One region of the Paenibacillus sp. HJGM_3 genome, then DNA from elsewhere that is predicted to be linked to it. Evidence: riboswitches for the same ligand, from Rfam matches in the RefSeq annotation. Region 1 holds a riboswitch; the other holds the start of a gene.
The links. A riboswitch is a leader RNA that binds a small molecule or an ion and turns the genes downstream of it on or off. The one in region 1 is predicted to bind cobalamin.
Positions count from the first base shown of each region.

Region 2: it holds a riboswitch for cobalamin, as region 1 does, so the genes downstream of both, nrdI (class Ib ribonucleoside-diphosphate reductase assembly flavoprotein NrdI) here and ACI5FR_RS22740 (ABC transporter substrate-binding protein) in region 1, are expected to answer to the same signal.

Region 1 is NZ_JBJGED010000022.1:133,541-140,615, reverse strand. Features, by position in the region: gene cobT (nicotinate-nucleotide--dimethylbenzimidazole phosphoribosyltransferase) at 1-128, opposite strand, end outside; gene ACI5FR_RS22750 (heme ABC transporter ATP-binding protein) at 387-1,163, opposite strand; gene ACI5FR_RS22745 (FecCD family ABC transporter permease) at 1,176-2,213, opposite strand; gene ACI5FR_RS22740 (ABC transporter substrate-binding protein) at 2,216-3,211, opposite strand; cobalamin riboswitch at 3,435-3,641, opposite strand; gene ACI5FR_RS22735 (DUF6254 family protein) at 3,795-3,899, shown strand; gene ACI5FR_RS22730 (hypothetical protein) at 4,107-4,283, shown strand; gene ACI5FR_RS22725 (hypothetical protein) at 4,325-4,480, shown strand; gene ACI5FR_RS22720 (FtsX-like permease family protein) at 4,533-6,482, opposite strand; gene ACI5FR_RS22715 (ABC transporter ATP-binding protein) at 6,469-7,075, opposite strand, start outside.
Region 2 is NZ_JBJGED010000021.1:30,945-38,019, forward strand. Features, by position in the region: gene nrdF (class 1b ribonucleoside-diphosphate reductase subunit beta) at 1-9, opposite strand, end outside; gene nrdE (class 1b ribonucleoside-diphosphate reductase subunit alpha) at 36-2,120, opposite strand; gene nrdI (class Ib ribonucleoside-diphosphate reductase assembly flavoprotein NrdI) at 2,107-2,472, opposite strand; cobalamin riboswitch at 2,696-2,898, opposite strand; gene ACI5FR_RS21715 (type 2 periplasmic-binding domain-containing protein) at 3,011-4,654, opposite strand; gene ACI5FR_RS21720 (type 2 periplasmic-binding domain-containing protein) at 5,043-6,686, opposite strand; gene ACI5FR_RS21725 (GDSL-type esterase/lipase family protein) at 6,921-7,075, opposite strand, start outside.

The DNA of each region.
Region 1 (7,075 bases):
TTGCGCGACAAGTCGGGCGATAGCGTGCCGGTGATACCGGCCACCTGCCGCGCGATCTCCTCGAGCCGCCCAAGGCTGCCCGGCGGCTTCGTCAGCTGATCGAGCCGCTCGCCGGCGGCTTGCACCATCGCGGCATCGATCGGTCCGATGCGCCCGATCGCCTCCGCCACCAGCCGCTCCTTCTCTCCTCGCGATCGAGCCTCACTCGTTCGTTCCCCTTGATCCATCTCTGTAACCCCCGATCCTAATAGCTCTGAGGAATCCATTTCCACAAAAAATAGAAGCAATAACTGAACATTTTTCCTCTATGGCATGCGAAACCCGATGTTCCTTATCCATAAAGGATATTTTTCCATCTATTTCGTCCCATTGAAGAGACCTCGCACCTACCCCGAGGGCTGCAGCATAATCTGCGGCGCCCCGCTCACCGGATGCGCCAGGATGATCGGCTCCGTCCCGTAGACGTCGGCGATCAGCTCGCGGCGCATCACCTCGACCGGCGTGCCGACCTGCGCGACGGCGCCGCCGTGCAGCACGAGCAGCCGGTCGCAATATTGCGCCGCCAGGTTCAAGTCGTGCAGCACCGCCACGACCGTGAGGTCGGCTTCCCGCTGCCAACGGCGGACAGCGTCCATCATCTGCAGCTGGTAGCCGATGTCGAGGTACGTCGTCGGCTCGTCGAGCAGGAGCAGCTTCGGCTGCTGCGCCATCACCTTGGCCAGCGCCACGCGCTGCCGCTCGCCGCCGCTCAGATGCTCCAGCGTCCGCTCCGCTAGAGCGTCTAGGCTCAGCTTCGCCATAATCGCATCGACCAGCGACGCGGTATCCTCCCGCTCCTCGCCGAGCCAGTTCTGGAACGGGAAGCGGCCCATCTCGACCACGTCGCGTACGGTGAAGCCGATCGGCGGCAGCGCGTCCTGCTGCAGCACGGCGACCCAACGCGCCAGCTCCTTGCGCGAATACGCATGAACCGCGCGCCCGTCGAGCTCCACGGTGCCGGAATCGGCCGCTTCCAGGCCCGACAGCAGCTTCAGCAGCGTCGACTTCCCGCTCCCGTTCGGCCCGATGATGCCGAACAGCTCGCCTCGGCCGACCGTGAACCCGACATCCCTCAGAATAAGCTGCCGGTCGAACGATTTGGTTGCCCGTTGTACGGTGATCATGACGCTCCCTCCTCAGCCTCTCAGCGTTTTCTTGTGCTTGCTCAGCAAATAGGCGAAGAACGGCGCGCCCAGGAACGCCGTGACCACTCCGAGCGGGATTTCCGTAGGACTAAGCGCCATCCGCGCGATCGTATCCGCCCACAGCACATAGATGCCGCCCGCGATCATGGACAGCGGAATAATGAGCCGATAATCCGGACCGACGAGGAGCCGGACGAGATGCGGCGTGATGAGCCCGACGAACCCGATCACCCCGGACACCGAGACGGCGGCCGCCGTCAGCAGCGTGGAGAAGATCAGAATGATCTTCTTCGTCCGCTCCACCGGCACCCCCAGATGCGCCGCCTGCCTTTCGCCCAAGGCGAACAAGTTCAGCGACCGGGAATACATAACCAGGACGATGAATCCTAAGATCAAGTACGGCAGTACGACCCCCGTAAACTTCCAGCCTCTCAGCGCCAAGCTGCCCATCAGCCAGAACAGGATCTCGTTCACCACCCGGTTCGACATCGACACCATGAACGACACGATCGCCCCGAGGAAGGCGGACACGACGACGCCGGATAAAATAATCGTCTCCAGCTGGAATTTGCCGTTGAAATTGGCCAGCCGGAACACGATCCACAGGCTGACCAAGCCGGTCACGAACGCCACCATCGGCACCGTCCATTGCCCGAAGAGCGCAAACTGCAGGCCGAATAAAATCAGGAATGCCGCCCCCACGGATGCTCCCGAAGCGACGCCCAGCGTATACGGATCGGCCAGCGGGTTGCGAAGCACACCCTGATAGCCCGCCCCGGCCAGGGACAGCGCCGCGCCCACCAGAATGCCGAGCATAATGCGAGGGAAACGGACCTTCAGCACGATTTGCTCGGAAGAGTCCGGCCAAGTCGGATGCACCCAGTCTCCTAGTACCGGTATATGATGCAGCAGAATGAGCCATACGTCGCTGATCGGCAGCCGTGCCGAGCCCATCGACAAGCTGATCACCAGAGAGAGAACAAGGAGAAGCATGCCTGCTCCTCCCCAACCCAACAGCTTTTTCTTCATGTTTATTTCACCAGATCGGGATAAATGGCCTTGGCGATTTCATAGAGGCCTTGCGTGATGCGCGGACCCGGACGCGACAGCAGGTTGTCGTCCAACCCGGCCACCCGGTTGTTCGCAATTGCGCTGATTTTGTCCCAGCCGCTGCGGCCGCGGATCGTCTTCTCCAGATCGGGCACGCCCTTCGCGAACAGAATGACGTCCGGGTTCGACTGGATGATTTTCTCCTCGCTGATCTGCTTCCAGCCGGTCAAGTCGGAGGCTACGTTCACCCCGCCCGCGATCGTGATGAGATCGTCCATGAACTCCCCTTTGCCGACCGTCCAGCCCGGGGAGAACTCGATGTACACCTTCTTCTTTTGGTCGTCCTTCAGCCCTTTGACCGCATCGACGACCTTTTGCTTCTCGGCCTTCATCTGGGCAATCACTTTGTCCGCTTGCTCCTGCGTATCGGTAATGCGGCCGTACAGCGCAATGCGCTCGATCGCCTGATCCACCGTCTTCGGCTCTACCGAGAACAAGTTCATCTTGAGCTCGGTCAGCTTCTCGACCGATTTTTTGTTGAGCGACAGGCCGGCAAACACGATGTCGGGATTGGCCGCTAGAATCGCTTCGGAATTGCCCTGCAGGTTGCCCATCTTCGGCTTTGTCTTTGCTTCCGCCGGGTAGTCGTCGTAGTCGGTGACGCCTACGATTTTGCTGCCCAGGCCCAGGGCGAACAGCACTTCGGTCTCGCTCGGCGAGAGCGAGACGATCCGCTCCGGGGCTTTGGCGAACGTCACTTCTTTGCCCGAAGCGTCCTTGACAGTCAGCGGATATACCGTCTTCTTACTGTTAGCACTTGCCGTAGCCGTCGGCGTCGCAGTCGCCGAGGCGTTCGGCGTTGCGGCAGCCTTTGCCGGGTCCTGCACACCGGTCGGCGCCCCTCCCTTGTCCCCGCAGCCTGCAGCCAGACCCATCAGCAGCGCCGCCGCCAATACCAGATACCGTGTTTTCTTCATCCTTCTCGCTCCCCATTCTTGCCTTTATAGTTGAGAGCTTGGTCTACCGAATCGCCATGGACAAAAAAGCATGATAGGAAATACAAAATACAAAAACCTCTATCCGGTCGGACAGAGGTTCAGCAAATCAAGGGAGACGTCTTGCCTCGCGCCGTGAGGCGCAAATGCAACACTAGCATTCCTGCTCCTGATTCAGCCGGTCCTTTTCCTCGAAGGATTCCATGTGCTTTTCCCTATCCAGGCAGGTCTCCTGACTTGTAGGTTCCGATCTTCCTCGCCTTCCCATCCGGACGGACAGTGGCCTTGTGAGGAACATCCCTAGCTTACAGTGGCGGGACCGTGTCGGATTCTCACCGACTTCCCTTTTAACCCCGATCTCCGGTTGAATATGCATCCGGACATGCGCGGCACCTGGCAGGTATTCCAAGTATTCGTTTGACTAAGCTTCCACGCTATGAATTATAGTGCATGCCCCTGAATCTGGCAAGTGTGGAGATAGAGTCCGCCGGCGGCGACTAAAATAAGCCAGGACGTGACATCCTACAAACGAGCAACCACTTCATAGCGAAAGGGGAATGTCCCAGTGACGACGTCCAAAGCACGCCGAGAGAATTTGGTGAAGATGCGCAAGCAAACTCAACATCCCCACGGGAAAGTGAAATCCCTGAAGGAGCTCTCCGAAGAGTAGACGCCTAGCCGCTCATGAGGCATGATTGCTTTACGGCCGGCGGAGCTTACGGCTCCCCGGCTTTTTTATCAAATCAGAATTTAATAATCACAGGGTCGCCGCAAAGTACGGGGTATTTTGGGTTGCCTGCATAGCCGACTCGCCGTGTCTACTAATCCTCCGCTTTCATAGAATACTAGGGAAGTCGACGGACAAGGAGGGTGAACGATGAACCGGACTCATTTTAAGACATTTCGCTTCCGGATCGGCAAGAACAAGTTCCTCGTCATCAAAATTCAGCAATCGGCTACGGCCAAAACGGAGAGCGGGAATGCCTTAGCGAGTAACGCCTTGAACGTTAAAATTCTCAAAGAAGTGCTGCGTAATCGCCGTCGTCGTCGCTAGCAATCCCCTCTCTCCATCGCGCTTGAAAGGGGGTGACCACTATGCCGCGCTCTAAAAAAAACAATGTGCAAAAATGGGGGAAAGGCAATACGAAAATCAAGACGAAGCAGTCCGCCAGCGCCTCCATCAACCAAGGGGGCAATGCATTCGCCATCAACGCTGTCGACATTGGCGTCGTCCGCATCCGTCCGCAATAATAACGGCCCAAGCCCGTCCGGGACTTCACCCTCCGGACGGGCTTTACTTCGTTTAGGCAGCCCGCCCGTTCACGATCCGATTGAACGAGTGAACGGTCAAGCCATAGTAGACGGCATAGATGAGCGCATACAGCGAGAGCGATGTGACGATTGGTACCGTCAGGTTCACATCGATCAGCCCGCTGAGCACGGTCGTGAGCCGAGACATCAGCACGATGCTGTGTGTCAGGCCGACGAGGAGCGGCAGCGCGAACACGAACAGCGTCTGCTTAGCGATCGAACCGTGTATCGCCCGGCGGCTCACGCCGATCTTGCGCAGGATGGCGTACCGGTCCTTCTCGGCATGCGCATCGGTCAGCTGCTTGAAGTAGATGACGCTGCCCGTCGCGGCCAGAAAGACGAGGCCGAGGAAAGCGAAGATGAACATGTCGAGACCGGCGCTCTCAAGCCCTGCCTTGTAGAATGTGGCGTAGGAGGACAGCTGCGCCTTGTCCGCCTCCGGCATGCGCATCAATTGCTCGCCGGTCGCTTCGGCCTGAGACTCGTCCTGGACCTCATAGGCCCGGTATACCACAGGCGGCACCTGCTTCGCCATCTCGGCGAACCGTGCATCGTTCACCACGAAGTAAAAGTCCGGGAACTTCCAGTTGATAACCCGGTCCTCCGTCAAATCCCCGAACGTTAGGGTCAGACTGCCTCCCGGCAACTCTGGCTGCAGCGTCTTGCCCTGAAAGTCGCGGTTTGTGAAGCCGGTGTACATAGGCCGGATGGCGATTAGTTCCCACTCGGCAGGCGGTGCGAGCATCCTGCTTTTACCAAGAGCTTGCTGCAAGCGATTGTAGGTGCTCACTGAGAGGAAGTTGAGCGGACGTTCGTCGACCTCGTAATAGCGGCTCGGCAGCATAGTCGGGTCCGAGAACGCACCTTTTGTCTTCACGACCGGAACGTCCACTTGGGCCACCACCGGATGGGATGTATCGCTGCGAATGATCCGTTCGACCTGTGCATCGAAGGCTTCACCCTGGGATAAATGCATGTAGCTGAACGGAGCCTTCCGCTCCTGGGTAATCTTGTTGCTGTAGAACTCGCTGAAGCTGGCGCCGCTAAGCAGCATCGTGAGCGTGCTGAGCAAGGTCACCATGGCGAGTGTCCGGGCGTTGCCGTTCATCCTGTACAGCAACTGAGAGATGCTGACAAGGTTCATGCCCTTGTAGTACAGCGGCTTGTGGCCGCGCGCCCGCTTCAGCACGTAGATCGTAAGAGATCGGAACAGCAGGAACGTGCCCACGATTAGGGTCGCTAGCAAAAGGACAATATTCGTTGTAAATTCGGCATTGGACTGAATATCCCGACCTGAGATCCAGTAGGCAAACCCGATGAACAGCACGGCTAGGACGGCCGTGACGAATTTGGCTTTGGGCTCCTGCTCCCCCTCCTTGTCCGCCTGGAACAGCTGAATCAGCTTGAACCTATAGATGAGCCGGTAGCTGTTGATCGACGTCAAGAGCTGAATGACCGCGAACACGAGTACGGTATTGGCGATCGCATGGGGCGAGATCCTGAAGCTCACGTGCCCCTCTATCCCCATAACCTTCAGCAGAATCATCGTGAACAGCTTGGACGAAAATGCTCCCAGTACGATACCCGCCACGATGGCGATCGCGCCCATGATGACGTTCTCGTAGAAAAGCATCCGCCCGATCGTTTTCTTCCGCATGCCCAGCAGCGCGTATAGGCCGACCTCCTTCTTGCGCTTGCGAGTGAAGAAGGCGTTCGAGTACCAGACGAACACGACGACGAACAGGAGGAGCAGGAGCGAAGCTTGCAGGAAAATGGAGCGGACGACGTTGGCCGGCATCGTGCTGGCGGCTATGTCTCCGCTGTACCGCAGCGAGACGAACGTAAAATAGATCACGACGCTGAAAATAAGCGAGAAAAAGTAGATCAGGTAGTTTTTGATATTGCCGAGTATGTTTTTGCGCGCAAGACTAAACAGCGTCACTCGTCCCACCCCCAAGCACGATCAGCACATCGAGCACCTGCTTGTAAAATTGTGTCCGGGCCGCATTGCCCCTCGCGAGCTCGGTGAACATGCGGCCGTCCTTGATGAACATCACCCGTCCGCAATAGCTCGCGGCGAAGGCGTCGTGCGTCACCATCAGAATTGTCGCCCGGTCGCGCATGTTCAAGTCCTTCAAGCACTCGAGCAGCTCCGTCGCCGATTTCGAATCCAGCGCGCCCGTAGGCTCATCGGCGAGCAGCAGGCTCGGCTTCGTGATTATCGCCCGGCAAGCCGCGGTCCGCTGCTTCTGGCCGCCCGAGATTTGGTACGGATACTGCTCCAGAACGGCCCCGATGCCGAAGCGCTCGGCCAGCGCCTGGACGCGGCGATCGATATCGCCCGGCTCGCGCTTCGCGAGGGCGAGCGGCAGCATGATGTTCTCCCGAACCGTCAGGGTGTCGAGCAGGTTGTAATCCTGGAACAGGAAGCCGAGCTTCTCCCGGCGGAACTCGGCAAGCGCTTCTTCCTTCATGTCGAGGATGCTCGCTCCGTCGATGGCGATCTCCCCGGACGTGGCCTGATCGATCGTGGCG
Region 2 (7,075 bases), on a different contig from region 1:
GGCTTGCATGCGCGCTCCTCCTTTGTCCTGCTGCCTTAAACGGCGCAGCTCGTGCATTCTTCCACCGAGAGATGCTTCGTGCGGGTGTAGTACAACGACTTGAGCCCCTTGTGAGCCGCATAAATGTACATGCGCGCCAAGTCCCGCGTAGAGACGCTGCTGTTGACGTGGAGGATCGTGGAGATGCCCTGGTCGACATGCTGGCTGATCTCGGCGATCAGGTCGATGATCTTGAACTGGTCCATGTTGTAAGCCGATTTGTAATAAAACACATTATTCGGGGCCAAATACGGCATCGGGTAGTACGTCGTAGCATTCGCATATGTACGCGTCTCGATGAGCTCCACCACCGGCATTACGCTCGACGTCGCGTTCTGGATGTAAGAGATGCTCTGGGTCGGCGCGATCGCCAGCCGATAAGCGTGGTACAAGCCGTGACACCGCACCTGCTCCTTCAGCTCCGCCCAATCGGCCGGAGTCGGAATGGCCATACCCTCGAACAGCGACGCCACCTTCTCCGTACGGGGGAGGTAGTCCTGCTCGACATACTTGGCGAAATAGACGCCGGACGCATACTCCGACCGCTCGAAATCCTGGAACGTAACCCCCCGTTCCCGGGCGATCTCCATGCTCTTCTCGAGCGAGTAGTAGTTCATCATCATGAAGAACGTGCGGACGAAATCCTTTGCTTCCTCGCTCTCGTACGCGATGCGGTTTTTGGCCAAAAAGCCGTTCAAATTCATCGCCCCGAGGCCGACCGAATGCAGCTCCTTGTTCGCTTTGCGGACACCGGGCGCGTTCTCGATCTGCGAGAAGTCGCTCACGGTCGTCAGAGCTTCCATCCCGACGTGCACGGATTCGCGGATCGCCCGGCGCTCCATGACGTTCACGATGTTGAGCGAAGCCAGATTGCAGCTGATGTCGCGGCGAATGTGATCCGGCTGGTCGTAGTCGGTGATCGTGGACGTTTCTTGCAGTTGGAAAATTTCGGTGCACAGGTTGGACATCTTCACATCGCCGATCGCCTTCAAGGCGTGAGCGCGGTTCGCATTCGACTTGTTCATCATGTACGGATAGCCGGACTCCAGCTGGATCGAAGCGATCTTCGTCAGCATGTCTCGCGCGCTCATCACCGTTTTCTTCAGCACCGCCGGATTGGCGAGCAGTTCCTCATACATCGAATCGATGTCCAAGTCGTCCAGGTGCTTCCCATAGGCCTGATAGACGGAATAGGAGCCGAACACCGTAAGCGGCTTGTTCTCGGCGGCGAGCCGGTACAGCTTGTCCGGTACGATAAGCCCGATGGACAGCGTCTTGATGCGCGACTTTTCATCGGCGTTAATTTTTTTGCAATCGAGAAACTCCAGCACGTCCCAGCCGAAAATGTTGTAGTACGCCGCTCCGGAGCCTTTGCGCTGCCCCATCTGATCCGCGTAAGAGAATGCGTCCTCGAGCAGCTTCAGAATCGGCATGATGCCTTTCGCCGCGCCCTCCACGCCCTTGATGGGCTCGCCGCGCCCGCGCAGCTTGGACAAGTTCACGGCGACCCCGCCGCCGATCTTCGACAGCTGCATGCACGTGCAGAGCACATAATTGATCGAGTTGAGCGAATCGTCCATCTCCAGCAGGAAGCAGCTTACCATCTCGCCTCTGCGGCTCTTGCCCGCATTCAAGAATGTCGGTGTCGCCGGCTGCAGCCGCTGCTCGATCATGGCGAGCGCGATCCGTTTGGCCAGCTCCGCGTCCCCGTGCCCAAGGAAGAGCGCCACGATGGCTACCCGGTCTTCATAGCGCTCGAGATACTGGCTTTTGTCGTCCGTCTTGAGGGCGTAGTCCTTGTAAAACTTCGAGACCGCCATATACGACTGGAACCGGAAGCCCGCCTCGTCGGTCAGCCGATAGACGGCCTCGACTTGCTCGTATGTATAGCGCTCATACACGTTCGTATAATAGTGATGCCGGATCAAGTAGTCGAGCTTCTCCCGTAAGGATGGGAACTTCATTCGCTTCGTCTCCACTTCCTCCAGGAAGGCGGCGGCCGCCTCGCGGTCTTTCTCCAAATCGTAAAACCCATCTTCGGTCCGCTGCATCAGCTGGTTGTTCAATTCAATGTGCCGCAACGCGGTTCAACCCCTCTCGAAATCGTTCTACATCGGTAGACGTGCCGGACAGCTCGAATTTATGAACGATCGGGACGCCGAACTGCTCGGCGATGGCGTCGGCGCTGCCGGCGAACGATGCGCCCCAATTGCGGTTCCCGCTGGCCGATACCCCCCTCAGATGGGCACGGTTGCGATTCAGGAAGTTCATCACTTGGGCTGGTACATGACCGAACCCGGTCGTATACGTCACCATGACGAACGGCTCCTCAACCTGCTGCGACTCGGAGTCGTGCAATTTAAGCACATCGAGGCCGAGCTTCCTCACGAAACGCTCCACATTCCCCGTTCGGGAGTCATAGACGATTAACATGGCGAGCTTCACTCCCTCTAGCAATCTAGTATTTCATGCGTGCCCGATGGGCGATATCGACATCAAAAAGGCGCATCCGGCCTCCCCCGAGAGAAAGCCAGACACGCCCCGCATCTGCACGATGAAGCCGTCCGAACCCGCCGCTGTCCAACCGGCAGCAGCCCGAACCCAAATTCGTCCTTGCAAGCTTGTCCGACACATCCCCTATCTCCCGTAGGTACCGTTGTGTCTTCATGCGTGGGCAGGTCTCCTGGCTCCAGATTCATCGCAACCTTCCGCCTTCCCAGCCTTATGGCCAGTGGCATATCGAAGGAGCTTCTCTGTTACAGTGGCGGGACCGCATCGGATTCGCTGTTGCTCTACCGAATTTCCCTATTAAGCCTTGGCAGCCGATCGCTGCCAGGCACCCATACATGTCCATATGTAGTTGTCGAACTTCAGATTATATCAAGATATTGATTCTGTCAACCGCCAAGAAGAAAATAAAAAGATAAAAAAACTCCCGGGTAATTAAACCCGGAAGCCGGTAACTCAACGATCAATCGGTTTTGAACGTGACCTTTTTGCCAAGCGCTGTAGAAATTTGCTCCGCGTATGCGTCGAAGATCGCTTTCGCTTTATACGTATCGAGCAGTTCTTGCAAGTATTTCGGCCAGTTGCTGGAGTCTTTCTCCTCGAACAATACTTTCACTTGCTTAGCACGCATTTGGGTGCGGTAAGAGCCGATATCAAGCCCTACAGGAGGAACTACGTTCGTTCCGAGCAAGTAGTATTTGTTCTTCTTCATGGTGGCGAGAATTTCGCGGTCATGATCGGTTTCGCGCGGGTCGATGATTTGGATGCCGATTTGGTTGGATGGATCCTTCACGTTGTAGCTGAATACACTGCTCCAAATTTCCGTAAAGTTACCGTTGTCGCCGATGTCCTTCTTGATCGCATCCGGAATCAGAGTAACCTTGTTGCCTTCTTTCTTGTAATGCACGTTTTCTTTCCCGAAGTTGGTGAGCAGGTACCCTTCCGGCGTTGCAAGGTAATCGAGAATCTCGATGGTGCGCTCAATTTTTTTAGGATCCGCTTTTGCGTTGAACAGGAACGGTACGCCTGGCAGCGGCTCGTAGCTGACCGGCACGTCGCCCGCGATATGGAACGCCGCGAATTCGGCTTTTTGGTTGCCGGTTACTTCGCGCGTCTTTTTCTGAACGCTGTTGTTCGTATTGTCGAAGGCAATGTCGCGGACCGCCGAGTAGAAAATGCCGGCCTTGCCTTGTTGAATCTTCGTTAACTGCTCCCCGGATTTGTTCAGGAACCAGTCGGGATCGACCACCTTCATATCGAGCAGCTTGCGGATATCGTCCAGTACCTTGGCGGTGCGGACGTTCGTGCCGCTATCGATGAAATTGTTGTCTTTATCCACATAGAAGCTCGCAGGGACCAAGCCGTTCTTCACCCATTCCGGGAAGTCCCCGGTGATGGACGTTCCGGCGCCGGCAGTAGTGAACCCATACGTATCGTTCTTGCCGTTGCCGTCAGGATCGTTGAACGTAAACGCCTTCATGACCGCGACCATTTCGTCGTAGTTTGTCGGCACTTTCAGCTTGAGGCTAGGATCTTTCGCATTCAGCGCATCGATCCAGTCTTTCCGAACATAATAAGAGAAGTAGGCGTTTTTCTCGAAAGGTACAGGAGCGCGCATGAACTTGCCGCCGACTTGGTAACGCTTCATCTCCGTGTCGGTAACCCACTTGAAGTAGTTCGGCATCTTGGCCGGCGTCACATAATTCGTCATATCCATGAGAGCGCCGTCTGTGACGTACTTGGTCGTAGCGGTGCCCTCAGCCTGGAACATGTCAGGCGCGCTGCCCGAAGCAAGCAGCGTATTCAGCTTCTGCGTAAATTCCGGACCCATAGCCATATAGTCCAGCTTAATTTCTACGTTGAACTTTTCTTCTAGCGTCTTCTTGATAAAATCTTTATCCCCGGATGGAAGGCTGGAGTTGTTCGTCGGCGTACCGACCATCCAGCTGAGGGTCAGCTTTTCTTTGGTCGGGGCCGCAGATTTGGCCGGGCTGGAAGAGTTGCCTGGAGTAGGCGTCGCGGAGCCTGTATCCGATTTGCCGCAAGCGCTAAGAATGAGTGCCGATGCCATCGTTAATACTACGACTTGATTGAACCGCTTTTTCAACAAGATGACCTCCCTGGGATTCAAAATGTTTGATTTTTGTTTGTCTGTTCATACTGTGCACCTTTACTAGAAACCGCTTACAATCAATACCTATTATGTTGGAATATAAGCGACACCTCCAGCCGTAATTTATGGAAATACCACTGTATAACAATTTAGCGGATCTGTATTTTACATGTATAGAATTTATAAAAGTATATCCTGTACCTATCCTGTATGTAACTATAATATAGCATAAAGGTTTGTCTAGGCAACTACCTTTTTTACTATCTAAATCCTCCCTTCTCCGATATTAAGAGCAAGGGAGAATCTATAGTTATGGATTGGGTGATTCTTGTAATTAAAAAGCCCCCGGGTGTTAAAACCCGGGAGCCGTATTCGTGGAATATCAATCTGTTTTGAACGTAACCTTTTTGCCAAGAGCTGTGGAGATTTGCTCCGCGTATGCGTCGAAGATCGCTTTCGCTTTATACGTATCGAGCAATTCTTGCAGATATTTCGGCCAGTTGCTGGAATCTTTCTCTTCGAACAGCACTTTGACTTGCTTAGCCCGCATCTGAGTCCGGTATGAGCCGATATCCAGGCCTACAGGAGGTACGACGTTCGTACCGAGCAAGTAGTATTTGTTTTTCTTCATGGAAGCAAGGATAGCGCGGTCATGGTCCGTTTCGCGAGGATCTACGATTTGCAATCCGATCGTGTTGGAAGGATCCTTGACATTATAGCTGAATACGCCGCCCCATATTTCGGTGAAGTTGCCGTTGTCGCTGATGTCCTTCTTAATCGCGTCCGGGATAAGCGTGATTTTATTGCCTTCCTTCTTGTAGTGCACGTTCTCCTTACCGAAGTTGGCGAGCAGATAGCCTTCCGGGCTAGCCAGCCAGTCTAGGATCTCGATCGTACGTTCCACTTTTTTCGGATCCGCTTTGGCGTTGAACAGGAACGGTACGCCTGGGAGCGGCTCATAGGTGACCGGAACGTCGCCCGCAATATGGAAAGCGGCGAACTCGGCTTTTTGGTTACCCGTAGTTTCGCGAGTCTTTTTCTGGACGCTGTTGCTCGTGTTGTCGAAGGCTATGTCACGGACGGTGGAATAGAATATCCCCGCTTTTCCTTGCTGAATCTTCGTGAATTGATCACCTGATTTGTTCAGGAACCAATCGGGATCGACGACTTTCAAATCCAGCGTTTTGCGGATATCCTCCAGAACCTTGGCGGTTCGGAGGTTCGTGCCGCTGTCGATGAAGTTGTTGTCCTTGTCGACATAAAAGCCCGCCGGCACCATGCCGTTCTTCACCCACTCAGGAAAGTCGCCCGGGATGGACGTCCCTGCCCCGGCGGTCGTGAACCCGTACGTATCGTTTTTGCCGTTACCGTCCGGATCGTTGAAAGTGAAAGCCTTCATGACCGCGAGCATTTCGTCATAGTTCGTCGGCACCTTCAGCTTGAGGTTCGGATCCTTCGCGTTCAACGCATCGATCCAGTCTTTCCTTACATAATAAGAGATGTACCAGTTCTTTTCAAAAGGCACCGGAGCGCGCATGAACTTGCCGCCGACCTGATACCGCTTCATCTCCGTATCGGTAACCCATTTAAAATAGTTGGGCATTTTGGCCGGCGTTACGTAATTGGTCAGATCCAGGACTGCGCCATCATTTACGTATTTAGACGTTGCGGTGCCTTCCGCATGGAACATATCAGGCGCAGTGCCCGACGCGAGAAGCGTATTCAGCTTCGTGGTGAATTCCGGACCCATGGCCATGTAATCCAACTTGATCTCGACGTTGAATTTTTCTTCGATGGCTTTCTTAACGAAGTCCTTGTCCCCGGAAGGGAGGCTGGAGTTGTTCGTAGGCGTACCGACCATCCAGTTCAATGTGAGCTTTTCTTTGGTAGGGGCCGCAGATTTGGCCGGACTGGATGAATTGCCTGGAGTAGGCGTCGCGGAGCCCGTATCCGATTTGCCGCAGGCGCTAAGAATGAGTGCCGATGCCATCGTCAATACGACGACTTGATTGAACCGCTTTTTCAACAAGATGACCTCCCTGAGATTCAAAATGTTTGATAGTGTCTGTCTGTTCATGCTGTGCACATTCATTAGAAATCGCTTACAATCATTACGTGTTATGTTGGAATATAAGCGACACCTCCAGCCGTAGTGTATGGAAATAACGATATACGAATAATTCTATTGTTACATGTATAAATCCTGTATGTAACTAATATAGCATAAGTATTTGTCTACGCAACCACCTTTTTTCTGCCTCTATGGCCTCCAATCTCCGAGCACTGCTCTCGCCTTGGAAAACCCGGTAAAATCCGCGTTTCTATCATGCGTGCGGAGCACTTGCAATTCTAGCAAATTACCGGTTCCGTCCGAGAGGAGCGGCACATATTGAATGGCCGAATCGGCGGAAGCGA